4 linked regions of the Azospirillum brasilense genome follow. The protein of the gene in region 4 interacts with the protein of the main gene of each other region in a pairwise test. Links are inferred from orthologs where the notes say so. Each region holds a gene or a part of one and is shown on either strand. Other genes may lie near its edges.

What was found.
Region 1: the proteins of secA (region 4) and ybgC interact in binary tests that used the Escherichia coli proteins (3 or more experiments, as listed by UniProt). The link is inferred for Azospirillum brasilense from one-to-one orthologs.
Region 2: the proteins of secA (region 4) and secB interact in binary tests that used the Escherichia coli proteins (3 or more experiments, as listed by UniProt). The link is inferred for Azospirillum brasilense from one-to-one orthologs.
Region 3: the proteins of secA (region 4) and secG interact in binary tests that used the Escherichia coli proteins (3 or more experiments, as listed by UniProt). The link is inferred for Azospirillum brasilense from one-to-one orthologs.

The regions. Positions count from the first base shown.
Region 1 is NZ_CP012914.1:2,006,735-2,014,619, forward strand. What follows is about bases 1,623-4,622. They hold ybgC (tol-pal system-associated acyl-CoA thioesterase), read right to left. Parts: upstream 3,363-4,622; coding sequence 2,883-3,362; downstream 1,623-2,882. Other genes in these bases: AMK58_RS09270 (energy transducer TonB), read right to left, coding at 1,623-1,642; tolR (protein TolR), read right to left, coding at 1,671-2,153; tolQ (protein TolQ), read right to left, coding at 2,155-2,877; ruvB (Holliday junction branch migration DNA helicase RuvB), read right to left, coding at 3,355-4,446; ruvA (Holliday junction branch migration protein RuvA), read right to left, coding at 4,443-4,622. Outside these bases: Tol-Pal system beta propeller repeat protein TolB, read right to left, coding at 1-482; more of AMK58_RS09270, read right to left, coding at 485-1,622; more of ruvA, read right to left, coding at 4,623-5,069; AMK58_RS31875 (endonuclease domain-containing protein), read right to left, coding at 5,066-5,629; AMK58_RS09305 (YebC/PmpR family DNA-binding transcriptional regulator), read right to left, coding at 6,178-6,930; AMK58_RS09310 (TIGR00282 family metallophosphoesterase), read right to left, coding at 7,132-7,885.
Region 2 is NZ_CP012914.1:92,900-99,490, forward strand. What follows is about bases 3,097-5,792. They hold secB (protein-export chaperone SecB), read right to left. Parts: upstream 4,846-5,792; coding sequence 4,348-4,845; downstream 3,097-4,347. Other genes in these bases: rho (transcription termination factor Rho), read left to right, coding at 3,097-4,205; AMK58_RS00460 (FxsA family protein), read right to left, coding at 4,946-5,560. Outside these bases: AMK58_RS00445 (cation-transporting P-type ATPase), read right to left, coding at 1-2,573; more of rho, read left to right, coding at 2,949-3,096; AMK58_RS00465 (Tim44/TimA family putative adaptor protein), read left to right, coding at 5,803-6,477; mltA (murein transglycosylase A), read left to right, coding at 6,491-6,591. UniProt on the Escherichia coli protein: One of the proteins required for the normal export of some preproteins out of the cell cytoplasm. It is a molecular chaperone that binds to a subset of precursor proteins, maintaining them in a translocation-competent state.
Region 3 is NZ_CP012914.1:1,397,435-1,405,172, forward strand. What follows is about bases 4,734-7,586. They hold secG (preprotein translocase subunit SecG), read left to right. Parts: upstream 4,734-5,920; coding sequence 5,921-6,253; downstream 6,254-7,586. Other genes in these bases: AMK58_RS06435 (SurA N-terminal domain-containing protein), read right to left, coding at 4,734-4,808; tpiA (triose-phosphate isomerase), read left to right, coding at 5,037-5,792; AMK58_RS06450 (CTP synthase), read left to right, coding at 6,414-7,586. Outside these bases: AMK58_RS06415 (divergent polysaccharide deacetylase family protein), read left to right, coding at 1-326; AMK58_RS06420 (heavy-metal-associated domain-containing protein), read left to right, coding at 354-560; AMK58_RS06425 (hypothetical protein), read right to left, coding at 568-1,365; trpE (anthranilate synthase component I), read right to left, coding at 1,373-2,884; more of AMK58_RS06435, read right to left, coding at 2,922-4,733; more of AMK58_RS06450, read left to right, coding at 7,587-7,738. UniProt on the Escherichia coli protein: Subunit of the protein translocation channel SecYEG. Overexpression of some hybrid proteins has been thought to jam the protein secretion apparatus resulting in cell death; while this may be true it also results in FtsH-mediated degradation of SecY.
Region 4 is NZ_CP012914.1:2,771,175-2,779,334, forward strand. The notes cover bases 2,887-6,161. They hold secA (preprotein translocase subunit SecA), read right to left. Parts: upstream 5,838-6,161; coding sequence 3,087-5,837; downstream 2,887-3,086. Other genes in these bases: mscL (large conductance mechanosensitive channel protein MscL), read right to left, coding at 2,887-2,936. Also shown: AMK58_RS12865 (cobalamin biosynthesis protein), read left to right, coding at 1-395; AMK58_RS12870 (DEAD/DEAH box helicase), read right to left, coding at 692-2,236; more of mscL, read right to left, coding at 2,490-2,886; AMK58_RS12885 (peptidylprolyl isomerase), read left to right, coding at 6,224-7,171; bifunctional glutamate N-acetyltransferase/amino-acid acetyltransferase ArgJ, read left to right, coding at 7,362-8,160. UniProt on the Escherichia coli protein: Required for protein export, interacts with the SecYEG preprotein conducting channel.

The sequences.
Region 1 (7,885 bases), 770 kb from region 4 along the record:
ACGATGTGGGCGATGCGGCGCCAGCTGTCGGCGGTCGCGGTGTAGCTCAGCCCCTGCATGTACTGGCCGGCGGCGACGTCCCACAGGCGGAAGTCGACCTTCATGCGGCCGTCGCCCATGGCGGTGGTGTTGCCGGCGACCAGCGCCTGGGCGCCGACGGCGCGCCAGTCCTGGTAGCGCGGCTCGCCGGAGCGGAGCTGGTCCGGGGTCTGCAGGAAGCCCTTGGGGTCGAGCGGCCTGAACAGGCCCGACCGCTCCAGATCGGCGGCGACCACCTTTGAGATGTCCGAGCCGACCTGCGCCTCGCGCCCGCCGGCACCGGCGAAGCTGGTGATGGCGATCGGCAGCGGCTCGACCACGCCCTTGGTGATGTCGATTCGCACCTCGGCGCGGGCCGGGGCGGGCGCCGCGACGCCGAGGGCGAGCAGCAGAGCGCCGGCGCAACCGGCGGCCTTCAGCAGGAGCCTCGTCTTCTTCGTCATGGTCAGAACATGTCCCTCGGGTCGAAATTGAACACGAAGTAACGCCACTCTTCATACCGGGCGGGCGTGAAGTCGCCGGAGAACTCGCCGATGGGCAGGGGGCTGGTTTTGCGGATCGCGCGGATCGCCGCATCGACCGATGCCCGGAAGGCGGCATCGGAGCGGTAGCGGGCCTCGTATTTCGGATCGGCGGTGACGTTCAGCACCGTTCCGTCGCGGCTCAGTTCCACGCGAAGCTCGACCTGCATGTTTCCGGCGTCCTTGCGGCCCGGATCGAAGTTCCAGTTCTTGCCGACCGCGCCGCGGATGCCGTCGATGGCGCGCCCGGACGGCTTGAACGGCTTGTCCGGACCGTTCACCGCCTTGGCAGCCCCCGAGGGCGCCGGCGACGCGGCCGCGTGCTGGGTCGGCTTGGCGTCGGCCTTGCTCTCCGACGCCGCCGGCTTGGCCGGGGCGTTCTTCTGAACGTTCTTCAGAAGGTCGGCCAGCGCGTCGGTCTTCTCCGGCGGCTTCTCCGGCTTCTTCGGCTCGGCCTTCGGAGGCTCGGGCTTGGCCGGCTCGGGCTTCTTGGGCTCGGGCTTGGGCGGTTCCGGTTTGGCCGGCTCCGGCTTCGGCGGCTCGGGCTTCTTCGGCTCCGGCTTTGGGGGCTCGGGCTTGGGAGGCTCAGGCTTCGGCGGTTCCGGTTTGGGCGGCTCCGGCTTCGGAGGCTGCGGCTTCGGTTCCGGCTTGGGCTCGGGCGGCTTGACCACCGGCGCCGGCGCCGGATCGGGCGGCGGCGGGGGCGGCGCCGGCTTGGGCGGCGGCGGCGGTTCGCGCGCCGGGGGCGGCGTCACCTGGGCGACCTTGGGCGGCTCCGGAACCTTCGGCTCGGGCCGGGGCGGCGGCGGGGGCGGCGGCTCGCTGGCCGGTTCCGGCGGCGCGGGGGCCGGCGGACTCGGCTTGGCCTCGGGGACCGGCGGCTTGGGGGCCGCATTCGGGACAGGCGGCTTCGGCTCGCCCTTGTCGACGCGCGCGGCCTGCGTCACCTCGCCCATGTCCACGATCTCGATCGGGATGGACTCGGGGATGTCCAGCTTGCGATCGCTGGGCGGCATGCCGAGCACGAACAGCGCGACCAGCGCGACGTGCAGCGTTGCCGAGGCGATCAGGGGTTTGCGCATGGGTCAGCCTTCAACTCGCCGTGGCGTCTCAGCGCTGCGCCGAGCCGCCGACGCGCGGCCCGGTGGCGCCCGGCCCGCTGGGCATCTCGGCGACCAGCCCGACCTTCTTGAAGCCGGCGGCGCTCATGGTGCCCATCACCTCCAGCATCTTGCCATAGGCGATCTTCGCGTCGCCGCGCACCAGGATGCGGGCGTCTGGGTTGTTGTTGGTGACGGCGATCAGCAGCGGCACCATGTTGGCCGTCTCCACCGCCGTCTCCTGCACATAGACCCGGCCGTCGGACTGCACGGTCACGAACAGCGGGTCCTTCTGCGCCTCCAGCGGGGCGGCGTTGGTCTTCGGCAGATCCACCGGCACGCCGACGGTCAGCAGCGGTGCCGCGACCATGAAGACGATCAGCAGCACCAGCATGACGTCGATGAAGGGCGTCATGTTGATGTCGGCCATCGCGCGGTATCCGCGGCGGCGGCCCCGACCGTGGCCGCCCTTTCCTGCGAGCTGGGCTCCCATGTCAGGCGGCTCCCCGCTCCTCGAGGTGGCGCGACAGGATCGCCGAGAACTCGCCCGAGAAGGTCTCCAGCCGGTCGGCGTAGCGGCCGAGGTCGGTGGTGAACTTGTTGTACGAGATCACGGCGGGAATGGCGGCCACGAGACCCAGCGCCGTGGCGAACAGCGCCTCGGCGATGCCGGGCGCGACGACGGCGAGGCTGGTGTTGCCCGACGCGGCGATGGAGGTGAAGGAGTTCATGATGCCCCACACCGTGCCGAACAGGCCGATGAAGGGGGCCGTCGAACCAACCGACGCCAGGAAGGTCATGTAGCGCTCGGCGCGCAGCATCTCGCGCCCGATGGTCACCGACATGACGCGTTCGACCCGCTGCTGCAGCGACCCCTTCATGGAGCCGATGCCGCGGTCGGCGGCGTGGCGCCATTCGCGCATGCCGGCGGCGAAGGTCGCCGACATCGGATCGCTCGGGTTCTGGCCGATGCGGTCGTACAGCGCGTCCAGCGAACCGCCCGACCAGAAGCTCTCCTCGAAGGCGTCCGCCTGCGCGTTCAGGCGGCGGATGCGCATCAGCTTCTCGATGATGATGGCCCAGCACCACACCGAGGCAACCAGCAGCATCAGCATCACGACCTTGACGATCATGTCGGCCTGCCAGAACAGGCCCCACATCGTGATGTCGTGAGCCTTCGCTGCGGCCCCGACCACCTGGGCGGAATTCAGATCCATCGCAGTCAGTCTCGCTTCTGCCTTATGTACAAATCGATGAGCGCCTCGCGGACCGGCGCCGGAAGGCGCGCGGGACGTCCGGCCCGGTTACCGGCCAAATTGATCATCGCCAGCTGAATCTCCGCCCGCGCGAGGTCACGGCCGTCGCGGCGGGCAAGTTGTGCAACTGCGAAGGAGGCACCGCCGGTATCGGTGATTCGCGTCACCACTTCAAGCGTATCCTCGAGCTTTGCGGGAGCGACAAAATCGATCTCCGCCCGTCGTACCGCAAATGACACACCGTCGCTTTCGGCCAGCCCGGCGTTGGTGAATCCGGTCAGCCGCAGCATCTCGGTGCGCGCCCGCTCGAAGAAGCGCAGGTAGTTGGCGTGATAGACCAGCCCCCCGGCGTCCGTGTCCTCGTAGTAGACCCGCAAGCGCAGCCTGTGCTGCGCGTTCTCGTCAAACCAGCCCGAGAGATTTGCCGTCCCGGTACCGTCAGACATCGCCGTCCTCCGGGTCCGGGTTCGCCTCCGACAGCCGGTCCAGCAGGTCGAACTGGCGGGTCGGCGCCGACGGCGGGTTGAGGCCGAGATAGCGGAAGCCCTGGTCGGTCAGCATGCGTCCGCGCGGGGTCCGCTGCAGGAAGCCCTGCTGGATCAGGTAGGGTTCCACCACCTCCTCCAGCACGTCGCGCTGCTCGCCGAGTGCGGCGCCCAGCGTGTCCACGCCCACCGGGCCGCCGTTGTAGTTGTTGGCGATGATGCCGAGATAGCGCCGGTCCATGCTGTCGAGGCCGAGCCGGTCGACCTCCAGCCGGGTCAGGGCGGCGTCGGCGATGCGCGCGTCCACCTCCGGCACGCCGGCCACCGAGGCGAAGTCACGCACCCGACGCAGCAGGCGCCCCGACACGCGCGGCGTTCCGCGTGACCGGTTGGCGATCTCCCGCGCCCCCTCCGGCGTGATGAGCATGTTGAACACGGCCGCGGCGCGGCGGACAATCAGCTCCAGCTCGTCCGGCTCGTAGAACTGCAGCCGCACCGGAATGCCGAACCGCTCGCGCAGGGGGCGCGTGATCAGGCCGGACCGGGTGGTGGCGCCGACCAGCGTGAAGGGCGGCAGGTCGATCCGGATGGACCGCGCCGACGGGCCTTCGCCGATGATGAGGTCGAGCTGGAAATCCTCCATGGCGGGATAGAGCACCTCTTCCACGGCGGGATTAAGGCGATGAATCTCGTCGATGAAGAGGACGTCGTGCGGCTGCAGGTTGGTCAGCAGCGCGGCGAGGTCGCCGGCCCGCGCGATGACCGGGCCGGAGGTCGCGCGGAAGCCCACCCCCAGCTCACGCGAGACGATCTGGGCCAGCGTCGTCTTGCCCAGGCCCGGCGGGCCGAACAGCAGCACATGGTCCAGCGCCTCGCCGCGCGCACGCGCGGCCTGGATGAAGATGGACAGGTTCTCGCGCGCCTGCCGCTGGCCGATGAACTCGGCGAGCGAGAGCGGACGGATCGAGGCTTCGCCGGAATCGCCGGCGCCCCGCCCCGGCTGCACCAGCCGGTCAGGATCGGAGCCGTTCTGGTCGGCGGTCATTGGCTGAGTTCCTTAAGGCCATGGCGGATCAGCTCCGACACGCCGGCTCCGTCGCCCAGCTTGCGCCCGGCGGCCACGACGGCGCCGAACGCCTCCGACCGCCCGTAGCCGAGGTTGACGAGGGCCGAGACGGCGTCCGCCATGACCATGTTGTCGGGGCCGCCCGCCGGCGCCGCCTTGCCGCCCGCCGCCGGAGCGGCGGAGGCCGAGGCGCCGAGGGTAAGGTTGCCCACCTTGTCCTTCAACTCGTTGACGATGCGCGCGGCCACCTTCGGCCCCACGCCGTCGGCGCGCGTGAGCGCCGTCTTGTCCTGCGCCGCGATGGCGCGGGTGAGCTGGTCGGGGTCGAGCACGCCGAGGATCGACAGTGCAAGGCGCGAGCCGACGCCCTGGATGGTGGTGAGCAGCCGGAACCAGTCGCGCTCGCCGGAATCGGCGAAGCCGTAGAGGGTGATCCGGTCGTCGCGGATGAAGGTCTCGACGACCAGCGCCCGCCGCTCCCCCACCGCCATGCGCGACAGCGTGCGGTTGGAGCAGGCGACCTGATAGCCGACCCCGTTGACGTCCACCACCACCCAGTCGGTCCCGACCGAATCCACGACACCGGTGAGCTTGGCGATCATGGGAAATTCTCCTTGTCCCTCAAACGCTGGAGGGGATCACGGCGCAACACGGTGGTCGCGGAAAGCGCCGTGCGGATGGTTTCGAGAACGCCTTCCAGATTGTCGTTCACGTCGTTGTTCCAGAAGCGCAGCACGCGGAAACCGGCCTGTTCCAGCATGCGCGTCCGGCGCTCGTCATACGGCGCCTGCTCGGCGTGCTGCCCACCATCCAGTTCGATCACCAGCCGATGGTCGTGCGCGACGAAATCCACGATGAAGCCGACAATGGGTTCCTGCCGACGGAATTTGGCCCCCATCTGCGCGTTCCGCAAACGTTGCCATACGATCTTTTCCACTTCCGTGGAATCGCGCCGCATCTGAACGGCACGGTTGGTGTGCAAAGGCGCCGGCTTGTCCTTCGCAACCGGCAACAATGCTCCCTCTCCCCTCTGGGGAGAGGGTTGGGGTGAGGGGGTTGCGCGCGTGCCGGACGCACCGCCCCGCGCATCCCCCTCACCCGGCCCTTCGGGCCACCCTCTCCCCGGAGGGGAGAGGGAAACGCCATCGCCCCGCCGCCACATTTGCCAGCTGGCGCGGTGATGCGCGTGGCAGATCGCCACGGCCAGGGCGTCCGCGGCGTCCGGTGTGGTGATGGCGCAGCCGGGAAGCAGCAGGCGCACCATGGCCTGGACCTGCGTCTTATCGGCCCGGCCCTGCCCCACCACGGCCTTCTTCACCATGTTGTTGGCGTATTCCGCCACCGACAGCCCGGCCAAAGCCGGGACCAGCAGGGCCACCGCCCGCGCCTGCCCCAGCTTCAGCGTGGAGACCGCGTTGCTGTTGACGAAGGTTTCCTCCACCGCCGCCTCATCGGGGCGGTAGCGCTCCAGCACTTCGGTCAGCGCCCCGTGGAGCTGGCACAGCCGCTCGGCCAGCGGACGGCCGTCTTCGGAATGGACGGCGCCGTCCGCCACATGGGTCAGCCGGTTGCCGGACACGTCGATGACGCCCCAGCCAGTGTGGCGGAGGCCGGGGTCCAGCCCCAACAGGCGTACGGGCGGCTGCTGCGCCGCCCCGCTCCTTCCGGCCTGCCCAAGCACCCCGGTTTCCTCCGCTCCGCGACCCGGTATCAGGCCGTCAGCTTCTGCATCAGCTCGTCGGAGATGTCGAAGTTGCCTTCGACGGTCTGGACGTCGTCGTTGTCCTCCAGCACGTCCAGCAGCTTCATCAGGCTGGCGGCGGCGTCCTCGGACGGGGCGACGGTGTTCAGCGGCTTCCAGGTCAGGCGCGCGCTCTCCGCACCGCCGAACTTGGCCTCCAGCGCGTCGCGCACGATCGCGAAATTCTCCACCGTGGTGGTGACCTCGTGACCGTTCTCGTCGGACGCCACGTCCTCGGCGCCGGCTTCCAGAGCCACCTCGAACACGGCGTCCGCGGCCGCGGCGGCGGCCGGGTAATAGATCGCGCCGACGCGGCTGAACATGAAGCTGACCGAGTTCGTCTCGCCCAGCGAGCCGCCGTACTTGGTGAAGGCCGAGCGCACTTCCGAGGCGGTGCGGTTGCGGTTGTCGGTCAGCGCCTCGACGATCAGCGCGACGCCGCCGGGGCCGTAGCCCTCGTACCGCACCTCGTCGTAGTTCGCGTCGTCGCCACCGCCGGGCGTGCCCTGCTTGATCGCGCGGTCGATGCGGTCGCGCGGCATGTTCTGCACGCGGGCCGCGGTGATCGCGGCGCGCAGGCGCGGGTTGGCCGCCGGGTCCGGCAGACCGCCCTTGGCCGCCACGGTGATCTCGCGGGCGAGCTTGTTGAAGATCTTCGACCGCTTGGCGTCCTGCGCGCCTTTGCGGTGCATGATGTTCTTGAATTGGCTATGACCGGCCATGCGTCGAACGAGCCCCAGATGGATTCAAAGAGACAAAGGTCTTGTGAAACAGCTTGGAAAGCGGTGGGACACATGTACCAGCCTTTGTGCGCCACCGCACGCCTTCGGCGCCGGAGACGACACCTACCCATATAGAAAGTCAATATGGCAGTATTGGGGCGCCCCCTTTGCGCCCCGCGGAGCCGGAGCCGGCGGCGCCGCTCAGCCCCGGACCGGCATGGACTGGCTCAGCCGCCCGCCCAGCCGAACCGGCTGGATGCTGGTGGCGAGACCGGTGCGGTCGTCGGTCTCGACGTAGCAGCCGCAGACGGTGCCCTCGCCTTCCGCCGGGCTCAGCCGCTCGGTCGGCAGCTTGCGGATCAGCTTGGCCATGGCAACCTCCTTCTTCATGCCGATGGCGCTGTCGTAGTCGCCGCACATGCCGGCGTCGGTCAGATAGGCGGTGCCGCCCTTCATCACCACATGGTCCGCCGTCGGGACGTGGCTGTGCGTGCCGACCACCAGCGAGGCACGGCCGTCGCAGAAATGGCCCATGATCATCTTCTCGCTGGTCGCCTCGCCATGGACGTCGACCAGGATGGCGTCGGCGCCGTTGGGGCCCAGCCGGTGGGCGCGCAGCACCCGGTCCACCGCGGCGAAGGGGTCGTCCATCGGGTCCATGAACAGGCGCAGCATCACGTTCATGACCAGCACCTTGCGCCCGCCCCGCGCCTGCAGCAGCACGAAGCCGCGCCCCGGCGTCCCTTCCGGGTAGTTCAGCGGACGGATGATGCGCGGCTGCTGGTCGATCGCCGCGACCAGTTCCTTCTGGTCCCAGGAATGGTTGCCCAGCGTCACCACGTCCACGCCGGCGGCGAAGAACTCCTCGGCGATCTTCACGGTGATGCCGAAGCCGCCGGCGGCGTTCTCGCCGTTGACCACGGTCAGGTCGGGGTCGAGCCGGTCGCGCAGCATC
Region 2 (6,591 bases), 2.7 Mb from region 4 along the record:
AGCATCAGCCCGATGGAGATCCACACCGGGCGGCTGCCGAACAGCCCCCGCTGGTTCAGCACCGAGGCGGTGACCGCCCGGGCGTTCAGCAGGAAGAAGATCTCGCCCATCACCAGCGCGTTGACGGCCATGGTGCGGGCGACCGGCGTCGGATCGCCGTGCCCTTCGTGCAGCAGGAAGAATCCGAAGCTGGTGGCGACCAGGAGCGCCATCACCAACACCATGCGCCCGATCAGGAAGCCGGGCAGGATCGGCTCGTCCTTGGGGCGGGGCGGGCGCTTCATCACCGCGGCCTCCGGCGGCTCGAAGGCCAGCGCCAAGCCCAGCGTCACCGCCGTCACCATGTTGACCCAGAGAATCTGGACCGGGGTGATCGGCAGCGTGTAGCCGGCCAGCACGGCGACCAGGATCACCATCGCCTGAGCGCCGTTGGTCGGCAGCATGAACAGGATCGTCTTGCGCAGATTGTCGTAGACGGTCCGCCCTTCCTCCACGGCGTGGGCGATGGAGGCGAAGTTGTCGTCGGCCAGCACCATGCTGGCGGCCTCCTTCGCGGCCTCCGTGCCCTTGCAGCCCATAGCGACGCCGACGTCGGCGCGCTTCAGGGCGGGCGCGTCGTTCACCCCGTCGCCGGTCATGGCGACGGTGTAGCCGGCCGTCTGGAGCGCGCGAACGAGGCGCAGCTTGTGCTCCGGCGTGGTGCGGGCGAAGACGTCGGCGTTGCGCGCCACGGAAACCAGCGCCGTGTCGTCCAGCCGGTCCAAGTCGGTCCCGGACACGGCGTCGCCCGACAGGTTGAACTGCCGCCCGATGGCCTGGGCGGTGCCGGCGTGGTCGCCGGTGATCATCTTCACCCGGATTCCCGCCGCCTGGCACTCGGCCACCGCCGCCACCGCCTCCTCGCGCGCCGGATCGATGAAGCCGCACAGGCCGAGCAGGGTCAGCCCCTTGCGCACGTCGTCCATGTCCAGAACGGTCTGGCCGGGCGGGGCAGGGCGCCCGGCGAGCGCCAGGACGCGCTGGCCGCGCGCCGCCAGCTCCTCCACCCGCGCCAGCCAGTGGGCGCTGTCGAGCGGCGCGCTGCCACCATCCGCGGCCCGTACGTGCGCGCACATGGACAGCACGCGTTCCGGCGCGCCTTTGACGTACAGCAGCCCGTGCCCCTCATGGTCGTGGTGCAGGGTGGCCATGTACTTGTGTTCGGATTCGAAGGGGATGACGTCCGTACGTGGGCGACGGACAGCCTCCTCCCGCGCGTCCAGCCCGGCCTTCATGCCCAGTGCCAGCAGGGCGCCGTCGGTCGGGTCGCCGGCCACCGTCCAGCCCTCCTCGCCCCGCTGAAGCTCGGCGTCGTTGCACAGCAGGGCGGCGCGGGCCAGCTCGGCCAGGACGGGATCGGCGGCGGGGTCCAGGGCTTTGCCGTCGCGCCGGAACTCGCCTTCGGGGCGGTAGCCGGTGCCGGTCACTGTGCAGTCGCCCGCGGCGGTCACCACGGTCTGCACGATCAGCTCGTTGCGGGTCAGCGTGCCGGTCTTGTCGGAGCAGATGATTCCGACCGAACCCAGCGTCTCCACCGCCGGCAGACGGCGGATGATGGCGTTGCGCCGGGCCATGCGGGTGACTCCGATGGCCAGCGTGATCGTCATCACCGCCGGCAGCCCCTCCGGAATCGCCGCCACCGCCAGACCGACCGCGGCCATGACCATCTCCGGCCAGGGCTCCCCCTGGACCAGCGAACCGTAGAGAAAGGTCAGCGCGGTCAGCGCCAGAATGCCGATGGTCAGCCAGCGCCCGAAGACCGCCATTTGGGCGAGCAGCGGCGTGGTCAGCTCCTCCACGCCCGCCAGGAGCGTACCGATGCGGCCCAGCTCCGTCCGGTCCCCTGTGGCCACCACGACGCCCGTGGCCTGTCCCTGGGCCACCAGCGTGCCGGAATAGGCCATGCCGCCGCGCTCTGCCAGGGGAGCGTCCGCGGCCACCGCGTCGGCGCTCTTGGCAACCGGCATGGATTCCCCGGTCAGCGCCGCCTCCTGCACACGCAGGCCCTTGACGCGGACCAGCCGCAGGTCGGCCGGCACCTTGTCGCCCGAGGCCAGCAGCACCCGGTCGCCGGGCACCAGCTCCTCCGCCGGGACGGTGACCTGATGGCCGCCGCGCACGACCACCGCCTGCGGCGACAGCATGTTGCGGATGGCGTCCAGCGCCTGCTCCGCCTTGCCTTCCTGGACATAGCCGATGGCGGCGTTGATCAGCACGACGCCGGCGATCACCGCGGCGTCCACGAACTCGCCCAGCAGGACCGTGACGACTCCCGCGCCGATCAGCACATAGATCAGCAGATTGTCGAACTGCGCCAGGAAGCGCATCAGCGCCGACCGGCGGGGTGGCGGGCTCAGGCGGTTGGGGCCGTACCGGTGCCGGCGGTCCGCCGCCTCCTCGGGAGTCAGCCCGTCGTCGGGGCTGTCCAGCGCGGCCAAGGCCTCGTCCGGGGGCTGGGCGTGCCAGGGCAGGGGGTCGGTGGAGGCTTCGGGAGCAACGATGGTTCCGGGTCCGGAACGGTCATGCGGGCTCATGATGTCAACCAAACCGTTTCTGTCCTAAACGTCCCAGGTCGTGGCCCGGTGGTCTGGATAACAGGGGATGCGGCATCGTGACCCGGATGAGATGACCCGGACGAAGACGCGCAAGATTCCGCCCTGTTTCCAAGAATTCGCTTTCATTTGACTTGCAGACGGCGTTCCGCTAACCATCTTTCCCACCACGGGGCGGCAAGCCTCGCGGACACCCATCCCACATCCGCCGTTCCGTCCCTCCCCAACGATCTGGGCGCGACGTCCGACAGGCATTCCCAGCCTTCAGCGCCGTTCGACGCTCAACCGACGCACCCTGCGCCGGCCCGGGACCTCTGGCACTCCCCCTCGCATGACCGATTCCCTTAAGGCACCCCCATGCATCTCCAAGAGCTGAAGTGCAAGAGCCCCGCCGAACTGCTGGCGTTCGCGGAGGAACTGCAGATCGAGAACGCCAGCACGCTGCGCAAGCAGGACATGATGTTCGCCATCCTCAAGCAGCTGGCGGAAAACGATGTCCCGATCTACGGCGACGGCGTGCTCGAGGTTCTTCAGGACGGCTTCGGGTTCCTGCGCTCGCCGGAGGCCAATTATCTTCCCGGCCCCGACGACATCTACGTCAGCCCCAGCCAGGTGCGCCGCTTCAGCCTGCGCACCGGCGACACGGTCGAGGGGCAGATCCGCGCGCCCAAGGATGGCGAGCGCTACTTCGCCCTTCTCAAGGTCAACACGATCAACTTCGATGCGCCGGACAAGGTCCGCCACCGCATCAACTTCGACAACCTGACCCCGCTCTATCCGGAAGAGCGGCTGCGCATGGAAGTCGACGACCCGACCAAGAAGAACTACACGGGCCGCATCATCGACCTCGTGGCGCCGCTGGGCAAGGGCCAGCGCGGGCTGATCGTCGCCCCGCCGCGCACGGGTAAGACCGTGATGCTGCAGAACATCGCCCATTCCATCGCGACCAACCACCCGGAAGCCTATCTGATCGTCCTGCTGATCGACGAGCGTCCGGAAGAGGTGACCGACATGGCCCGCTCCGTGCGGGGCGAGGTCATCAGCTCCACCTTCGACGAGCCGGCGACCCGCCACGTTCAGGTCGCCGAGATGGTCATCGAGAAGGCCAAGCGGCTGGTCGAGCACAAGCGCGACGTGGTCATCCTGCTGGACTCCATCACCCGTCTGGCCCGCGCCTACAACACCGTCGTTCCCTCCTCGGGCAAGGTGCTGACCGGCGGCGTGGACGCCAACGCGCTGCAGCGCCCGAAGCGCTTCTTCGGTGCGGCCCGCAACATCGAGGAGGGCGGCTCGCTGACCATCATCGCGACCGCGCTGATCGACACCGGCAGCCGCATGGACGAGGTGATCTTCGAAGAGTTCAAGGGCACGGGCAACTCGGAGATCGTGCTGGACCGCAAGCTCTCCGACAAGCGCACCTTCCCGGCCATCGACATCTCCAAGTCGGGCACCCGCAAGGAGGAGCTGCTGGTCGACAAGGGCACCATCTCGAAGATGTGGATCCTGCGCCGCATCCTGATGCCGATGGGCGTGACCGACGCGGTGGACTTCCTGGTCGATAAGCTGAAGCACACCAAGTCGAACTCGGAATTCTTCGAATCCATGAACCAGTAGTCGGTGGTTTCCTCTCCCCCGTCCGGACGAAGGGTGGGGGAGGGCACGAAAAAAGGCGGGAGGCCCCGGTGGAGCCTCCCGCCTTTTTGTTTGTCCGAAACCGAATGGCCCGGATCGGAACGCTGCCGTCAGAACCGCCGTATCAGAACGGCGACTGCGGCGCCTCTTCGGCCTGGGCCTGCTGGCCGGCGGTCTGGCGGCGGTACAGGTCGACGAAGTCGATCGGGTTGATCATCAGCGGCGGGAAGCCGCCGTCCTGGGTGCAGCCGGCGACGATGGCGCGGGCGAAGGGGAACAGCATCCGCGGCGCCTCGATCAGCAGCACCGGGCGATGATGCTCCTGCGGCAGGCCCGGAAGCTGGAACAGGCCGCCATAGGCGACCTCGACCAGGAAGGCGGTCGCCTCGGCCTGCTTGGCCTCGCAATGCAGCTTCAGCACGACCTCGTAGACGTCCTCGCCCATCGGCTGAACCTGCACGTCCACGCCGATGTTGACCTGCGGCTGCGGCTGGCCGGGCAGCAGGCTCTGCGGGGCGTTGGGGTTCTCGAAGGACAGGTCCTTCACATACTGCGCCAGCACATGCATCGGCAGCGACGAGGCGGCTTCCTGATCTTGACCGTTGATCTGCTGATCGGACATGGACAACTCCTGGCCGCTGGGCGGCATCACGATGGAAAGGTCTTCAAGACCCGCTGGCTAGCACGGAAACGCTGGCTCCACAAAGTGAAACCGCTGCGTTTCACCCGCGGTCGTTGCGGTGGGGCGAACCGGGCGGCGCCCAGCGGGAGTCGCCGAGCTTGGGCATGTCGTCGGGCCCGTCGCGCCCGTCGCGGTCCGCCGGACCGCCGCTTCCCGGACGGCCGCCGTCGGGGTCGACCTCCTGGTAATCGACGTCGATCACCCCTGGCGGCGGGCGGTTGCGCGGGTGACCGTCCGACCCGGCGGGGCCGCTGCTGCTCCAGCTCCGGCCCCCCATGCGGCCCCCCATCTGGTAGGACGCGACCCCCTTCATACGGTCGAACAGCCAGCGGCCCAAGGCGTTGCGGATCGGGCGCACGAACAGCAGGAGTCCGACGATGTCCGTCAGGAAGCCGGGGATGATCAGCAGCAGGCCGGCGACGACGACGCAGAAGCCCTCGAACACCGCGCCGACCGGGCTCTCGCCGCGCTCCGCCGACGCTTGCGCGCGCTTCAGCACGGACAGGCCCTGCCAGCGGATCAGGACGGACCCGAGGATGGCGGACAGGATGACCAGCCCGACCGTCGGACCGGCGCCGATCCAGTCGCCGACCTCGATGAAGGTCGCGATCTCCGCGATCGGCAGCAGAAGGAACAACAGCAACAGTGGATTCATGGCCGTCCTTGCTCTTTCAACCCCAAGGGCCTATCTACACCAGGGTACGCACCCGATCTTTGGTTGGAAGAACAGCTCCGGCACGGGTCATCGGGTGGAATCCTCGGCGGAGAGAGCGAGCAGGGACTTGGTCCCGGCACCGTTCCGGTACACTTAATGCTCACCCGCCGGAGGGTCCAGTAGTGGATCAAGCGGGGCCGGTGATTTCGGGGCCGGCCTTCAGTCACCCGGAAGGATGGATGATGGGAGATGGGTTTGTGTTCGTCGAGATCCTGATCTTCGCGATGATCGCGGCGTTTCTCGTGTACCGGCTGCGCAGCGTGCTCGGCCGGCGCACCGGTGAGGAACGTCAGCGGCCGAACCCCTTCACGGCCCGCCCCAACAACCAGCCCGACAACGTGGTGGCGATGCCCAACCGCGAGCGGCCCGTGCCGAACGCCGCCCCGTCGCCCGACGAGCCGGTGTCGCTGGCCACCGCGCTGGAGCAGATCAAGGCCGCCGACCCCAGCTTCGACGAGAAGTATTTCCTGCAGGGCGCCCGCGGCGCCTTCCAGATGATCGTGGAGGCCTTCGCCAAGGGCGACACGGCCACGCTGCGCCCGCTGCTCTCGGACGAGGTCTACGACAACTTCGCTCGTGCGGTGCGCGAGCGCCAGTCGGCCGGCGAGACGCTGGAAACCCGCATCGAGACGATCACCGACGCCGACGTGGTGGAGGCCCGCATGGACGGCCGCACCGCCCTGGTCACGGTGAAATTCGTGTCGGAGCAGATGAACGTCGTGCGCAACAGCGCCGGCGCCGTGGTGGACGGCGATCCGAACAGCGTGGTCGAGGCCGTGGACGTCTGGACCTTCGCCCGCAACACCCGCGCCGGCGACCCGAACTGGGCGCTCGTCGAAACCCGCACCCCTCAATGACCGATCGGTTCTGATGCTGTCTCTTCCGGTTGTTCGTCTCAGCGCCGCGGCAGTCCTTGCCGCGGCGTTTCTCATTGGCTGCGAGCGGAAGGAGGAGGAGGCCAAGGCGCCGCC
Region 3 (7,738 bases), 1.4 Mb from region 4 along the record:
TCGGGGAGATCGCGCGGCGCGGCCTGTTGTGGCTGGACAGCCGGACCACGGCGAAGAGCGCCGGCCTGACCCTCGCGCGGGAGCTTCAGATGCCCTTCGCCGGGCGCGACATCTTCCTGGACAACGAGATGACCGTGCCGGCGGTGCGCGGCCAGCTTGCCAAGACGGAGCAGGTGGCGCGCAAGCAGGGCTACGCCATCGCCATCGGCCACCCGCACGATGCGACAATCGACGCACTGGCCTCCTGGATGCCGGAGGTGCAGAAACGCGGCTTCGTCCTGGTTCCGGTCAGCGCCGTCGTGCGCGCCCATCACACCGGCGGGTGACCGCCGGTCCCGCTTGAGGAGAATTCCATGGCTGACACCTACAAGGTCGGCGGCATGACCTGTGGCGGCTGTGCCCGCTCCGTCACCAACGCCATCGGCAAGCTGGCGCCGGGCGCCGCCGTAACGGTGGACCTTGAAGCCGGCACCGTGGCCGTGGAGGGCGGAGTCGCCGCGGAGACGGTGAAGAAGGCCGTGGAAGGCGCCGGCTTCGATTTCGGCGGTCAGGCAGCCTGAGGTCCGGTCAGGCGGGCTGGCGCAGCCGCCACACCAGCAGTCCGCCGGCCCAGGACAGCGACACCGCCAGCGCGGCGCCGAGCGCCACGAACCGCCCGGCGGGTTCGGCCAGCAGATGGGCGGTGGTCAGCGCCAAAGCGAGGCCGGGGTTGGTCAGCAGCGCGCTGCGCATCGCCGCGGCGACCACGCCGCCGCCCAGGCGGCCGTGGAGGATCACCGTCAGGCTGGTCAGCGCGATGGGGAACACGGCGGCGATGCCGGTGGCCGCCGGGCCGATGCTGTGGCTGAGCGTCGTCACGGTGGCGACCAGCAGGCCGACGAGACCAGCGCGGGCCGGGATGTCGTACCAGCGTGACCGCGCGGTCCGGACCACCGTGTCCGCCGGAATTGGGGCGGAGACCACCCAGGCGGCGATCCCATAGCAGGCCAGCGTCAGCAGCAGCGCCAGCGGCAGCGTCCACGCGACGACCGAGCGCAGGGTGGCCGCCGTGGCGATCCAGAAGAGAGAACTGGCGATGACCGTCGCGGGCATGCCCCAGCGCGGCGCGATCCGCACCAGAAGCGCCAGATAGAGGACGATCGTCGCGTTCCCGACCATTCCCGACAGGGCGGCGTCGGCGACGAAGCCGTCGCCATGCTCCATCGCGAGCATCACGAAGGCCGGGCCGGTCGAGACGGGCAGGGCGGTGATCATGCCGCCATAGAAGGGGCCGGCCTTCTCCGCCGCCAGCGAGGCGGCGACGACGACCAGGGCCGCCGCCACGATCTTGACGATCAGCGGCAGCAGCAGCGCATCGAGGGGCATGCGGTCCTTACCGGGCGGAGGTCTCGCGGACGGTTTCCTCCGCGGCGCGGATCAGGGCCATCGACTTGTTGACGGTCTCCTGGTACTCGGCCTCCGGATCGCTGTCGGCGACCACGCCGCCGCCGGCCTGCACATACATCATGCCGTCCTTCAGCACGGCGGTGCGCAGCGCGATGCAGGTGTCCATGGCGCCCGACGCGCCGAAGTAGCCGACGCAGCCAGCGTAGACGCCGCGGCGGGCCTTCTCCAGCTCGTCGATGATCTGCATGGCGCGGACCTTCGGCGCGCCCGACACGGTGCCGGCCGGGAAGCCGGCGATCAGCGCATCCAGCGCGTCGTGCTTGGGGTCGAGGTCGCCCTCGACGTTGGAGACGATGTGCATGACGTGGCTGTACAGCTCCACGATCATCTTCTGCGTCACCTTGACGGTGCCGGTGCGCGCCACGCGGCCCACGTCGTTGCGGCCGAGGTCGAGCAGCATCAGATGCTCGGCCAGCTCCTTCGGATCGCTCAGCAGGTCCTCGGCCAGCGCCTGATCCTCCGCCGCCGTGGCGCCGCGTTTGCGGGTGCCGGCGATGGGGCGGACGGTCACCTTGCCGTCGCGCACGCGCACCAGGATCTCCGGGCTGGAGCCGACGACCGACAGCTCGCCGAAGTCGCAGTGGAACAGGAAGGGCGACGGGTTCAGGCGGCGCAGCGTGCGGTACAGCGCCAGCGGCGACGGCTTGAAGGGGAAGCGGATGCGCTGGGACGGCACGACCTGGAAGATGTCGCCGGCCCGGATGTACTCCTTCGCCCGCTCGACGATCGCGTGATACTCCTCGCGCGTCGTGTTGGAGGTCCAGGCGAGCGGCAGCCCGTCCTTGGTCCGCGGCTCCCGCCGGTAGGGCAGGGGGCGCTCCAGGTCGGCCACCGCGTCCATCAGACGCTCGCGGGCGTCGCCGTAGGCGGCGTTGCCGTCGACCCCCGGCTTGGGCCAGACCGGGGTGACCAGAGTCACCGAATCGGTGTGGCTGTCGAAGATGGCGACGATGCTCGGCCGCGACAGGATGGCGTCGGGGATTCCCAGCTCGTCCGGGTTGTCGTCCGGCAGCCGTTCCATCAGCCGGACCATGTCGTAGGTCAGGTAGCCGAACAGGCCGGCGGCCATCGGCGGCAGGGCGTCCGGCAGGTCGATCCGGCTCTCGTTGATGAGGGCGCGCAGCGACTCCAGCGGGGCCGCGTCGATCGGCTCGTAGGCGTCGCGGTCGTGCAGGGCGTTGCGGTTCACCTCCGCCCGGTCGCGGCGGCAGCGCCACACCAGATCGGGCTTGAAGCCGATCACCGAATAGCGGTCGCGCCGCGACCCCGCCCCGCGCTCCGCCGACTCGAAGAGGAAGCCGAAGGGCCGCCCGTCGGCCAGCTTCATGTAGGCGGAGACGGGGGTCTCCAGATCGCTGACCAGCGTGGTCCACACCACCTGCGGCTTGCCGGCCTCATAAGCGGTGTGGAAGGCGGCGAATTCCGGCTGAACCTTCACGGGACGGGCCTCGGCTGAGTGGGGCGATTGAGTGGGGTTAATTGCCGCTGGCGAAGAATTGGTCGATGCGGTTGCGGTGAACCTCGACCGGGTAGCTGTTGCGCAGCGCGTTGCCGAATTGGGCCATGATGTCGCTTTCCAGCCCCTGGGCGACGGTGCTTTCCACGGTCGCCAGCGTGGCGTCGGAGGCCGCCGGGTCCGCCGGGATGATCTCCTTCAGGCGGGCGACGACCTGGCTGTCGGCGGTGGCGCCGGTCACCGTCTCGCCGGGCTTCCCCTCGAACAGCTTGCGCACCAGCTCGCCCGGCAGCCCCTCGACCGAACGGGCGTCGCGGGTGAAGGGCGTGGTCATGGCGAAGCTGGCGCCGGACTGGCTGGCGACGTCCTGCGCCGCGGCCTCCGAGCCCTGCTTCAGCTTGGCGGCGATGTCCTGGGCCTTCTCGGCGGCCAGCGTGGCGCGCTTGTCGTCCTGCCAGCCGGCCACGGCCTGATCGCGCACCTCGGCCAGCGGCTTGGGCGCGGCCGGCGTCACGCCGTCGACGCGCACGGCGTAGAAGACGTTGTTGGGCGCCTCGGTCAGGTTCGAGGTGGCACCGGAGGCGAGCTGGAAGGCGGTCTGCACCATGGCGGCGAAGTTCGGGCGGCCCGGGGCGGCGTCCTTGCCGTCCGGCGCCTTGCCGCTGCTGTCCACCGCGGCGATCTTGGCGATGGGCAGAGACTGGGCCTGGGCGACCTCCTCCAGCGGGGCGCCGCTGGCGAGCTGGTCCTCGACCCGGTTGGCGATGGAGTAGAGCGAATCCATCGCCTTCTCCTTGCGAAGCTCGGCCAGGAGCTGGTCGCGGGCCTCCTCGAAGGTCTTGGTGGCGCCCGGCTGGATGGCGGTGACCGTCAGCACGTGCCAGCCCAGCCCGCTGCGCACCGCGTCGCTGACCGCACCCTGGGCCAGGGCGAAGGCGGCGTCGCCGATCTCCGGCAGCTCGTTGCGGGTGACGTTGTCGAGCGTGATGACGTCGGTCCCGGCGTCCTTGGCGGCGGCGGTCAGGCCCTTGGTCTTGGCGGCCTCGGCGATCTGCTTCGCCTTCGCCTCGTCGTCGGCCAGGACCATCTCCACCGTCCGGCGCTCCGGCGTGCCGAGCTCGTCGGCGCGCTCGTCGTAAGCGGCGCGCAGCTCGTTGTCGGGGATCTGGATGTCTTTGGCGATTTCGTCGGCGGAGAGCTGGGCGATGCTCAGCGCGCGGTATTCCGGCGCGGTGAAGCGGACCTGATGGTCCTCATAATAGCGGGTCAGCTCCGCCTCGTCGGGCACACCGACGTCGCCGATGGCGGCGTTGGGCAGGGTGACCACCTCGGCCACGCGGCGCTCCCCGCGGAAACGGTAGAGGTCCTGGACCAGCGGCTTCGGCGGGGTCACCCCGGCGCCGACCGCCCCGGCCACCAGCTCGCGCGCGGTCTCGCGGCGCAGCAGGGCAACGTAGCCGTCCTCGGTCAGCTGGTTGTTGCGCAGCACGCTGCGGAACTGGTTCGCGTCGAACTGGTTCTGCGCGTTGCGGAAGGCCGGTTCCTCGGCGATGCGCTGGCGCACCACGTCCGGCCCGACCGAGATCCCGGCGTCGCGCGCCGCCTGATCGTAGAGCGCGCGCTGCACCAGCGCCGACAGCGACTGGTCGAGCAGACCGAACTGGCGCGCCTGCTCCGTCGTCAGGTTGCCGCCCACCATCGGGCGCAGCCGCTCCATCTGGCGACGGAACTCCTGGTCCAGCTCCGCCCGATCGATCTCCACCTTCCCGACGGAGGCGACGGTGCTGGAAATCCCGCCTGTGCGAATCATGTCGCCGATGCCCCAGGCCGCGAAGCTGACGATGAGGAGCACGAACAGGATCTTGACGACCCACGAACCGGCGTAAGTGCGGATGAACTGAAGCATGGGACCCGAAGTGAGTGCGCAAAGGGCGGCCCTGCGGCCGGGGCGGCATCATAGGCACCCCGCGAAAGCCCGGCAACACCCCATTTCCCCCGCGATTCCCCATCGGAAAGAACCCGTTGGGCGGGTGGAAATGCCCGGCACTCCTTGCTAGACAGGGGGCGCACTTTGAAAACGAACACCCGCGACAACGCCCACATCAACAAACGAGAGCCGGAGGACGAAAACGCCATGGCCGCACGCCGCAAACTGATTGCCGGGAACTGGAAGATGAACGGGCTGAAGGCCGACGGACTCGATCTGGCCTCGGACCTCGCCGGGCGCCTGACGGGGGCCGGGACGGTCGCCTTCGACATGCTGGTGTGCCCGCCCTTCCCGCTGCTGTTCCCGGTGGGCGATGCCATTTCCGGCAGCCCGCTGGCGCTCGGCGCGCAGGACTGCCACGCCAAGACCTCCGGCGCGCACACCGGCGACGTCAGCCCGGCCATGCTGACCGACGCCGGCTGCCGCTACGTCATCCTCGGCCATTCGGAGCGCCGCGCCGACCACGCCGAATCCGACGCCCAGGTCGCCGCCAAGGCCGCCGCCGCCCACAAGGCGGGCCTGATCGCCATCATCTGCGTCGGCGAGACGGAGGCCCAGCGCGACGCCGGGCAGGCGAACAACGTGGTCGCCAGCCAGCTCAAGGGGTCGATTCCGGAGGGCGCCACCGCGGCGAACACCGTCATCGCCTACGAGCCGGTCTGGGCCATCGGCACCGGCAAGACCGCCACGCCCGACGACGTCAAGGCGATGCACGCCCACATCCGGGCGGAGCTGGCCGGCAAGACCGCCGATCCCGACGCGGTGCGGGTCCTCTACGGCGGCTCGGTGAAGCCGGGCAACGCGGCGGAACTTATGGCGGTGGAGAATGTGGACGGCGCGCTGGTCGGCGGCGCCGCGCTGAAGGCGGACGATTTCTGGGCGATCGCCACCAGTTGCCGCTAGCATATCGCGCAGGACCGCGTTAAAAACAGTGGGCGCGCGCCACGGGCCCTTGCCAAGGTCCGTGGCGCGCTGTTGGTTTGGGCGGTCCCTGCGGATCGCTCCGGGAAGGGATCAAGGGAACGGGCTGCATGGAATCGGTGCTTCTGGTCATTCACCTGCTGATCGCCCTGGCGCTGGTCGGGGTCATCCTGATCCAGCGGTCGGAAGGCGGCGGTCTTGGCATCGGCGGCGGCAACATGGGGGGCATGATGTCCACCCGCGGCACCGCCAATCTGCTGACGCGGACCACCGGCATCCTGGCGGGCTGCTTCATGGCGACCAGCCTGGTCCTGGCGGTCCTGGCGGGCGCGCACAGGGCGCCGACCTCGATCATCGACACGATGCCGGCCCAGCCCGTCGCTCCGGCGGCTCCCGCCCAGCCGGCGACGCCGGCGCAGCCCGCTCCGCCGGTCGCCCAGTAACAGCGGCCCGGCAAAACGCGACGCGGCTCCGGCCGGGTCTGACGTGAGGCGGCCTCCCCCGAAGCCGCCTCTTTCTTTTGAGGATCGTCGATCTGGGCAGCGCCCGGGGGACGGTCCGAATTCGGGGAACGGATCAGGCTCTGAAGGTCTTCGGACGGACATGACTCGCTACATCTTCATCACCGGTGGCGTCGTTTCCTCGCTGGGCAAAGGTCTGGCGTCGGCGGCGCTTGGGGCGCTTCTCCAGGCGCGCGGCTACAAGGTGCGGCTTCGCAAGCTGGACCCGTACCTGAACGTGGACCCCGGCACGATGAGCCCGTACCAGCACGGCGAGGTCTATGTGACCGACGACGGCGCTGAGACCGACCTCGACCTCGGCCATTACGAGCGCTTCACCGGCGTGGCCGCGCGCCGTGGCGACAACATCACCACGGGCCGCATCTATTCGAACGTGATCGCCAAGGAGCGCCGCGGCGACTATCTGGGCGCCACCGTGCAGGTGATTCCGCACGTCACCGACCAGATCAAGGACTTCATCGGCGCTGAGACGACCGACGAGGACTTCATCCTCTGCGAGATCGGCGGCACGGTGGGCGACATCGAGTCGACCCCCTTCCTGGAAGCCATCCGCCAGTTCGGCAACGAGGTCGGTCCGGAGAACGCCCTGTTCATCCACCTGACCCTGCTGCCCTACATTCCGACGGCGGGCGAGCTGAAGACCAAGCCGACGCAGCATTCCGTGAAGGAGCTGCTGGGCATGGGCATCCAGGCCAACATCCTGCTCTGCCGCGCCGACCGCCCGATTCCGGAGAACGAGCGCAAGAAGATCGCGCTGTTCTGCAACATCCGGCCGGAGCGCGTCATCGCCGCCCTGGACGTCGATTCGATCTATCAGGTGCCGGTCAGCTACCACGAGGAAGGCTTCGACACCCAGGTGCTGGCCTATTTCGGCCTGCCGACCGAGGGCAAGCCGGACCTGTCGCGCTGGACCAGCATTGTCGAGCGCGTGCGCAAGCCGCAGGGCGAGGTGACCATCGCCGTCGTCGGCAAGTACACCAGCCTGCTCGACAGCTACAAGTCGCTGGCCGAGGCGCTGACCCACGGCGGCATCGCCAACAACGTGAAGGTCAAGCTCGACTGGATCGACTCGGAGATCTTCGAGGACGACAGCGCGGTTCAGCGGCTGGAGAACGTCCACGGCATCCTGGTGCCCGGCGGCTTCGGCTCGCGCGGCACGGAAGGCAAGATCCGCGCCGCCCAGTTCGCCCGTGAGCGCAAGGTGCCGTATTTCGGCATCTGCTTCGGCATGCAGATGGCGGTGATCGAATCGGCCCGCAACATGGCCGGAATCGTCGACGCCGGCTCGACCGAGCTTGGCAAGCCCGGCAACCCGGTGGTCGGCCTGATGACCGAGTGGATGCGCGGCAACAGCCTGGAGAAGCGCACGGAGGGCACCGATCTCGGCGGCACCATGCGTCTCGGCAC
Region 4 (8,160 bases):
GCGTGCGGCACGAGCGTTTCGGCCAGACCGCGGCGCGGCTGGACGACGCGCTGAACGCCATCCCGGCGCGGCTGGCCGCGCTTCTCCTGGCGCTGGCCGCGCCCTTCGCCGGGGCGAAGGCCGGCGGCGCCTTCCGCACAATGATGCGGGACGGCGCTAAGGCGGCCTCCCTCAACATGGGCTGGCCGACCGCCGCCATGGCCGGCGCGCTGGGTCTGGCGCTGGGCGGGCCGCACCGCGACGGCGGCGTGGTCATCACCGAGCCGTGGATCGGCGAGGGCCGCGCCCGCGCCACCGCCGCCGACATCGGGCGGGCGCTGGCGGTCTACGCCGTGGCCGGGTTGATCCTGGCTTTGCTGGTGGCGCTGCTGCTGTGGGGGATCGCGGGCCTGTAAAGCGCGGGTGTGGGGGACAAGACTTCACACGGATTACACGGACGATTTCACGGATTACACGGATTACACGGATTACACGGATTACACGGATTTTTGTTTATCCGCTTACCGCCACCACTGGTGATTCGCGCAAGAGAAACAGATTTCCAATATTTATTATTCAAAAAAATTCGTGAAACCCGTGCGTCGATCCGTGAAATCCGTGTGAAGTCTTGCCCGCCACACTTCGACCCGACCAAGAAAAAAGGCGCGGCCCCGAAGGACCGCGCCTTTTTCACGTCAGCGGCGAACCGCTGTTACCACTTGGACGCCCGGTGCGCCGGCTTGCCGCCCTGGGAGTCGCGGCGGGCGTGGCCGCCGTGCTCGTTGCGGGCATGGTCGCTGCGGCCATGCTCGTTGCGGTTCATCGGACGGCCCTGCGGACGGCCACCCGGGGCGCCGTTCGGCTTGCCGCCCTCGGCACCGCCGTTGGCGTTGCGCACCCACGGCTTCTTGTTGTAACCGCCGCCGTTGCCGCCACCCGGACGGCCACCCGGACGACCCGCCGGACGGCCACCGCCGCCGGTCTGGAACGGACGCTGCGGCTCCAGACCCGGAACGACATGGATGTCGAGACGGGTGCCGGTGTAGCGCTCGATCCGGAACAGGGCGTCGCGGTCGGCGCGGGCGGCGAAGGAAACCGCCACGCCCGAGGCGCCCGCACGGCCCGTGCGGCCGATGCGGTGGACATAGTCCTCCGCCGAGCGCGGCAGGTCGAAGTTGATGACGTGGGTGATGTCGCGCACGTCGATGCCGCGCGCCGCCACGTCGGTCGCCACCAGCAGGCGGACCTGGCCGGTGCGCAGGCGCTGGAGCGTGCGGTTGCGCTTGAACTGGTCCATGTCGCCGTGCAGGGCGGCGGCGGCGTGGCCGGCGTCGCTCAGTTCCTCGGCCAGCGCATCGGCGTCGCGCTTGGTGGCGGCGAAGATGATCGCCTTGCCGACCTCGGGCAGGTCCGCGAAATGCTTCAGCAGGCGGCGCTTGTGGTCCATGTCATCGGCATGGTGCAGGCGCTGCTCGACGTTCACCGCGGTGGTGGCGCTTTCCACGGCGACGCGCACCGGGTTGCGCAGCAGGTTGCCGGCGAGCTGGGCCATGCGGCGGTCCAGCGTGGCGGTGAACAGCAGCGTCTGGCGGTTGTCCGGGCAGCACTTGGCGATGGTTTCCACATCGTCCAGGAAGCCCATGTCCAGCATGCGGTCCGCCTCGTCCAGGATCAGCACCTCGACGGCGCTGAGGTCGATGCGGTTGCGCGACACATGGTCGAGCAGGCGGCCCGGCGTGGCGACCATCACGTCCACGGCGCGCGACAGCAGGCGCAACTGGTCGCGGTAGGGCATGCCGCCGACGACGTCCACGATGTTGTACTTCATGAACTTGGCGTACTTGCGGGCGGCGTCGGTGACCTGCTTGGCCAGCTCGCGGGTCGGGGCGAGAACCAGCACGCGCGGAGCGGCCACGCCGAGGCGCGGCAGGTCGATGGTGCGGGTCAGCGCCGGCAGCATGAAGGCGGCGGTCTTACCCGTGCCCGTCTCGGCAGTCGCCAGAATGTCGCGGCCTTCCAGGGCCGGCGGAATCGCCTCGGCCTGGACCGGGGTCGGGGTGTTGTATTCGAACGCTTCCAGCGCCTTCACGACGAGCGGGTGGACGCCCAGCCCGGCGAAGGCGTTCGGGGTAACGGTGTCAGTCACGGTCGCGTCGGCGGCGGCAACCTCGGTGACGGCGGTCTCGACGACAGAAGTCTCGGCGACGGCGGTCTCGACAACGAGGGCGTCGGCGGCGGTCATTTCAATGGACGACAAGTAGGGTAACCTTTCCTCAGGACCAAGACGGCGCACGGCCGCCGCACCAGGATGGTGAGCGGTGGAACGCCGGCGTTTTCGCCGGGAGGAGGTCGGAAGAGGGAGAGGCGTCTGTCCGAAGCAACGGGCGACCGGGTCCCAAGGAAGGCCGTCCCGCAATATCAAAGCGCGTCTCGCTCAAGAGACGCGCGAGCCTCCAGCGATCAAGACGCCTTACATAATGGGTTGCGCTGCACAATCCAAGAAGATTCTTTCACGCCCCCGGTCGAGTCGTGTCCCCCGGGGCGGGTGCCTGCCGTGCGCGCAGCGCATCCCGGATCTCCTCCAGCAAAACCTCCTGGCGGGGCGGCGCCTTCGGCTTGGAATCCTGGAGGAAATGCAGGCGGTTGACCTGCCGCACGATGAGGAACAGCGCGCCCGCCACGATGAAGAAGTTGATGAGCGCGTTGATGAAGCGGCCGTAGTTGATGGTCGCCGCCCCCGCCGCCTCCGCCGCGGCGAGGCTCTCGTAATGGCCGCCGGACAGGTTGAGGAAGTAGTTGGAGAAGTCGATCCCGCCCATGATCCAGCCGATGGGCGGCATCAGCATGTCCCTGACCAGCGAATTGACGATGCCGGTGAAGGCCGCGCCGATGATGATGCCGACGGCCAGTTCCACGACGTTGCCGCGGCTGATGAAGGTCTTGAATTCCTGCAACATGGCTGCGCTCCCGCTTTTGATGGGAAGAACGCCACAGCCCAGCCGAAGTTTCCAGGGCCGCAAAAAGGAAAGGGGCCGGACCTTGCGGCCCGGCCCCGTCCGGAACATCCCCCTCCGGAATGTCCCCGGCGGCGTTCTTCGCGGCGGCGCTTAGCCGACCTTGCCGTGGCAGTGCTTGTACTTCTGGCCCGAGCCGCAGGGGCAGGGCGCGTTGCGCGGCGTGTTCGCCCAGGCGTTGGGGTCGGCCCCCGGCACCACCGAGGCGGCGGCCTCGCGACGGACCATCCCGGCGGGCAGCGGCGCATCGGCCGGCGGGTAGCCCTGGGCGGCCCCGGCTCCCGCTTCGGCCATCGCCAGCGCCGGGTCGTCGCGGCCCTCGTGCATCTCCTGCGGCGGACGGGCGTACAGCTCTTCCGGCTGCGGGGCGATGCGGATCTCGACATGCATCAGCACGGCGGTCACCTGCTCACGCAGGGTCGACAGCATGGTCTCGAACAGCTCGAAGGCTTCCCGCTTGTACTCGTTCAGCGGGTCCTTCTGGGCATAGGCGCGCAGGGAAATGCCCTGACGGAGATGATCGAGCTGGAGCAGGTGATCCTTCCATTCCTGGTCGAGGATCTGCAGCAGCAGGCTCTTCTCCACATGGCGCATCGTGTCGGCGCCATAAGTCTCCACCTTCTCCGCGTATTTGCGGTCGGCGGCCTCGCGGACGCGCTCCTCGATCTCCGGCTCGGCGATGCCCTCTTCCTTGGCCCAGTCGGCCACCGGCAGGTCCATGCCCAGGAGGCGGTTCACCTCCTCGTGCAGGCCGGCGATGTCCCAGGCCTCGGAGTAGGAGTTCGGCGGGATCGCCTTGTTGACCATGTTGGAAACGACCTGATGGCGCATCTCCAGGACGGTCTCGGCGATGTCCTCGGTGTCCATGATCTCGCGACGCTGCTCATAGACGACCTTGCGCTGGTCGTTCATGACGTTGTCGAACTTGAGCAGGTTCTTGCGGACCTCGAAATGGTGGGCCTCGACCTTGGTCTGGGCCTTCTCCAGCGCCTTGTTGATCCAGGGGTGGATGATCGCCTCCCCCTCCTTCAGGCCCAGGCGCTGGAGCATGCCGTCCATGCGCTCCGACCCGAAGATGCGCATCAGGTCGTCGTCCAGCGACAGGAAGAACTTGGAGGCGCCCGGATCGCCCTGGCGGCCCGAACGGCCGCGCAGCTGGTTGTCGATGCGGCGGCTCTCGTGCCGCTCCGTGCCGACGACGTAGAGACCGCCGGCCTGCTTGACCAGCTCGCGCGCCTCGGCCACCTCGGCCTCGATCTGCTTGATCTTGGCGTCGCGCTCCGGCCCGTCCGGCAGGTTGGCCAGCTCCATCTGGATGCGCATCTCGACGTTGCCGCCGAGCTGGATGTCGGTGCCGCGGCCGGCCATGTTGGTGGCGACCGTGACGGCGCCCGGACGGCCCGCCTGCGCGACGATGTAGGCTTCCTGCTCGTGGTGGCGGGCGTTCAGCACGTTGTGCGGAATGCTGCGCTTCTTCAGCAGCTCGGCGATCAGCTCCGACTTCTCGATGGAGGTGGTGCCGACCAGCACCGGCTGCTGGCGCTTGCGGGCGTCCTCGATCAGGTCGATGATCGCGTCGTATTTCTCCGACGCCTTGCGGTAGACCTCGTCGTCCATGTCCTTGCGCTGGACCGGCACGTTGGTCGGCATGTCAACGACCTCAAGGCCGTAGATCTCCGCGAACTCCGCCGCCTCGGTCATCGCCGTGCCGGTCATGCCGGCCAGCTTCGGGTAGATGCGGAAATAGTTCTGGAAGGTGATGGAGGCGAGCGTCTGGTTCTCGCGCTGGATCGTCACCTTCTCCTTGGCCTCCAGCGCCTGATGCAGGCCCTCCGAATAGCGGCGGCCCTCCATCATGCGGCCGGTGAACTCGTCGATGATGATGACCTTGTCGTCCTTGACGATGTAGTCCTTGTCGCGCTGGAACAGCGTGTAGGCGCGCAACGCCTGCTGGGAATGGTGGACCAGCGCCACGTTCTGGATGTCGTACAGCCCGCCCGCCTTCAGCAGCCCGGCCTCGGCCAGAAGCTGCTCCATATGCTCCTGCCCGGCCTCGGACAGGCTGACCGTGCGGTTCTTCTCGTCCAACTCGTAGTCGTCCCGCGTCAGCTGCGGGATCAGGCGGTCGACCTGCACATACATTTCCGACGAGTCGGTGGACGGGCCGGAGATGATCAGCGGGGTGCGCGCCTCGTCGATCAGGATCGAGTCGACCTCGTCCACGATGGCGAAGTTGAAGGGCCGCTGGACCATGTCCTCCAGCCGGAACTTCATGTTGTCGCGCAGATAGTCGAAGCCGAATTCGTTGTTCGTGCCGTAGGTGATGTCGGCGGCGTAGGCGGCGCGGCGCTCCTCGTCGTCCAGCCCGTGCACGATGCAGCCGGTGGTCAGGCCGAGGAAGCCGTAGATGCGGCCCATCCAGGCGCTGTCGCGCGAGGCCAGATAGTCGTTCACGGTGACGACGTGGACGCCCTTGCCCTCCAGCGCGTTCAGATAGACGGCCAGCGTGGCGACCAGCGTCTTGCCCTCGCCGGTGCGCATCTCGGTGATCTTGCCCTGGTGCAGGACCATGCCGCCCATGAGCTGCACGTCGTAGTGCCGCTGCCCCAGCACGCGCTTGCCCGCCTCGCGCACGGTGGCGAAGGCGTCGGGCAGGATGGCGTCGAGCGTCTCGCCCTGCGACAGCCGGCCGCGCAGCCAATCGGTGCGGGCGCGCAGCGCGTCGTCGGAGAGCGCCGCCAACTCGGGCTCCAGCGCGTTGATCTGCTGGACGGATTTTTGCAGCGCCTTGACGGTGCGCGTGTTGGCGGTGCCGAAAATCTTGCGGGCGAGAGCACCGAACATGAAAACCTCGGGGGTGGAACGTCGTGAAGCCGGCTTTTTGACCGGTCTCACATAGGCCCGAAGCAAGTTTCTGTCAACGAGACCCGCCCCTTTGCCCGGCCCTTTGAGGGGGCATCGCGGGGGTGTCGGCCCTGCCGGGGGTGTGGATCGGCGTGTGGCACGCCCTGGAAGCACCACCGTTCCGCCGCCATATCGCCTTGAACACGGTCGAAGCAGGGCGTCATGGCCACGCATCACGACCGCTTGCCCCGCGCTGCGAACCCATGCTTAATCCCCCGCGGATTCGGGCGCGGGGCCGGATCGTCCGTACAGCCGCCGCCAATCATAAGACGTTCTGTCATGCCATTGACCGTGACAAGACACATCCGCCGGAAGGAAAAGACTCCATGGTGAATCGAGTGTTCCGCGCCGCCCTGCTGTCGATGGCCGCCTGCGGCCTCGCGCTGGCCGCACACGCCCAGACTCCGGCGCCGACTCCGGCTCCCGCGGCCACGCCCGCCCCCGCCGCTCAGGCCGCTCCCGCCCCGGCGGACGCCGATCCGGTGGTGGCGCGCGTCAACGGCGAGGCGGTCCACCGCTCCGACGTCCAGCGCATGGTCGCCCAGCTCCCGCCGCAGGTGCAGCAGATGCCGCTGGAGATGATCTACCCGGCGGTGATCGAGCAGCTCGTGAACTCGAAGCTGGTGGCCGAGGCCGGCTACAAGGCCAACCTCGCCGGCACGCCGGAGGTCAAGGACGAGATCAAGCGCGCCGAGGAGCGCGCGGTGCAGCGCGCCTACATCCAGAAGGAAGTGCAGTCGCGCATCACCCCGGCCAAGCTGGACGAGGCCTATCAGGCCTTCCTGAAGCAGAACCCGGCCCAGGAAGAGGTCAAGGCCGCCCACATCCTCGTCGAGAAGGAGGATGAGGCCAAGGCGATCATCGCCCAGCTCAAGAAGGGCGGCGACTTCGCCAAGCTGGCCAAGGAGAAGTCCAAGGACCCGGTGGCCGCCGAACAGGGCGGCGATCTCGGCTACTTCACCAAGGACACGATGGTCGAGCCCTTCGCCGACGCCGCCTTCGCCATGAAGAAGGGCGAGGTGAGCAAGGAGCCGGTGAAGACGCAGTTCGGCTGGCACATCATCAAGGTCGAGGACAAGCGCACCCAGCCGCAGCCGTCCCTGGACGAGGTGAAGCCGCAGCTCGAGCAGCAGCTCAGCAAGGACATCGTGACCAACGTCGTCGACGACCTGCGCAAGGTCGCCAAGGTCGAGACCTTCCAGCTCGACGGCTCGCCGATGCCGAAGGAAGAGGCCGCGCCGGCCCCGAAGGCCGAAGAGCCGAAGAAGAACTAAAGCTCCGGCACCGGTTGCCCCCACCCTTCCCACGGCTGACGCCGCGGGCCCCTTCCCTCCCCCGCTGCGCGGGAGAGGGAGACAATCCCCTCCCCTGCGAAGCGGGGGAGGGTTAGGGAGGGGGCAAGCGCCTTGCATCCCAATCACCGTCCAACACCCCCCGCTCCACCAGCCCCACGAGCCCGTCCCCATGGCCACGACCGTCTCCCCCTTGGCACCCGCCGGCTTCCCGACGCTCCCGCCCGTGGCGGGCGTGCGCATCGCCACCGCCAACAGCGGCATCCGATACAAGGGCCGCGACGACCTGATGCTGGCCGTGCTTGACGAGGGCACGACGGTGGCCGGGGTGCTGACCAAGTCGCTGACCTGCTCCGCCCCGGTGATCTGGTGCCGCGACAGCCTGCCCCGCGGCTCGGCCCGCGCGGTCGTGGTCAACGCCGGCAACGCCAACGCCTTCACCGGCAAGGCCGGCGACGCCACCGTCCAGGCGACCGTCGAGGCCGCCGCCAGGATCGCCGGCTGCGCCACCGACGAGGTCTACGTCGCCTCCACCGGCGTGATCGGCATCCCGCTGGCCGCCGACGCCATCGCCAAGGTCCTGCCGGGCATGGTGCCGGCGCTGAAGAACGATTCGGCGGCGCTGGAGGCCGGGGCGCGGGCCATCATGACCACCGACACCTTCGCCAAGGGCTCGACCCGTCAGGTCGCCATCGGCGGGACGACGGTGACGATCAGCGGCTTCGCCAAGGGCTCCGGCATGATCGCCCCGGACATGGCGACCATGCTGGGCTTCCTCTTCACCGACGCGGCCATCGCCGCCCCGGCGCTGCAGTCCATGCTGTCGGAGTTCACCGAGCGCAGCTTCAACGCCATCACCGTGGACGGCGACACCTCGACCAGCGACACGCTGCTGTTGTTCGCCACCGGCAAGGCCGGCAACGCCCCGGTGACCGACGCCCGGGCGCCGGAGCTCACCGATTTCCGCAAGG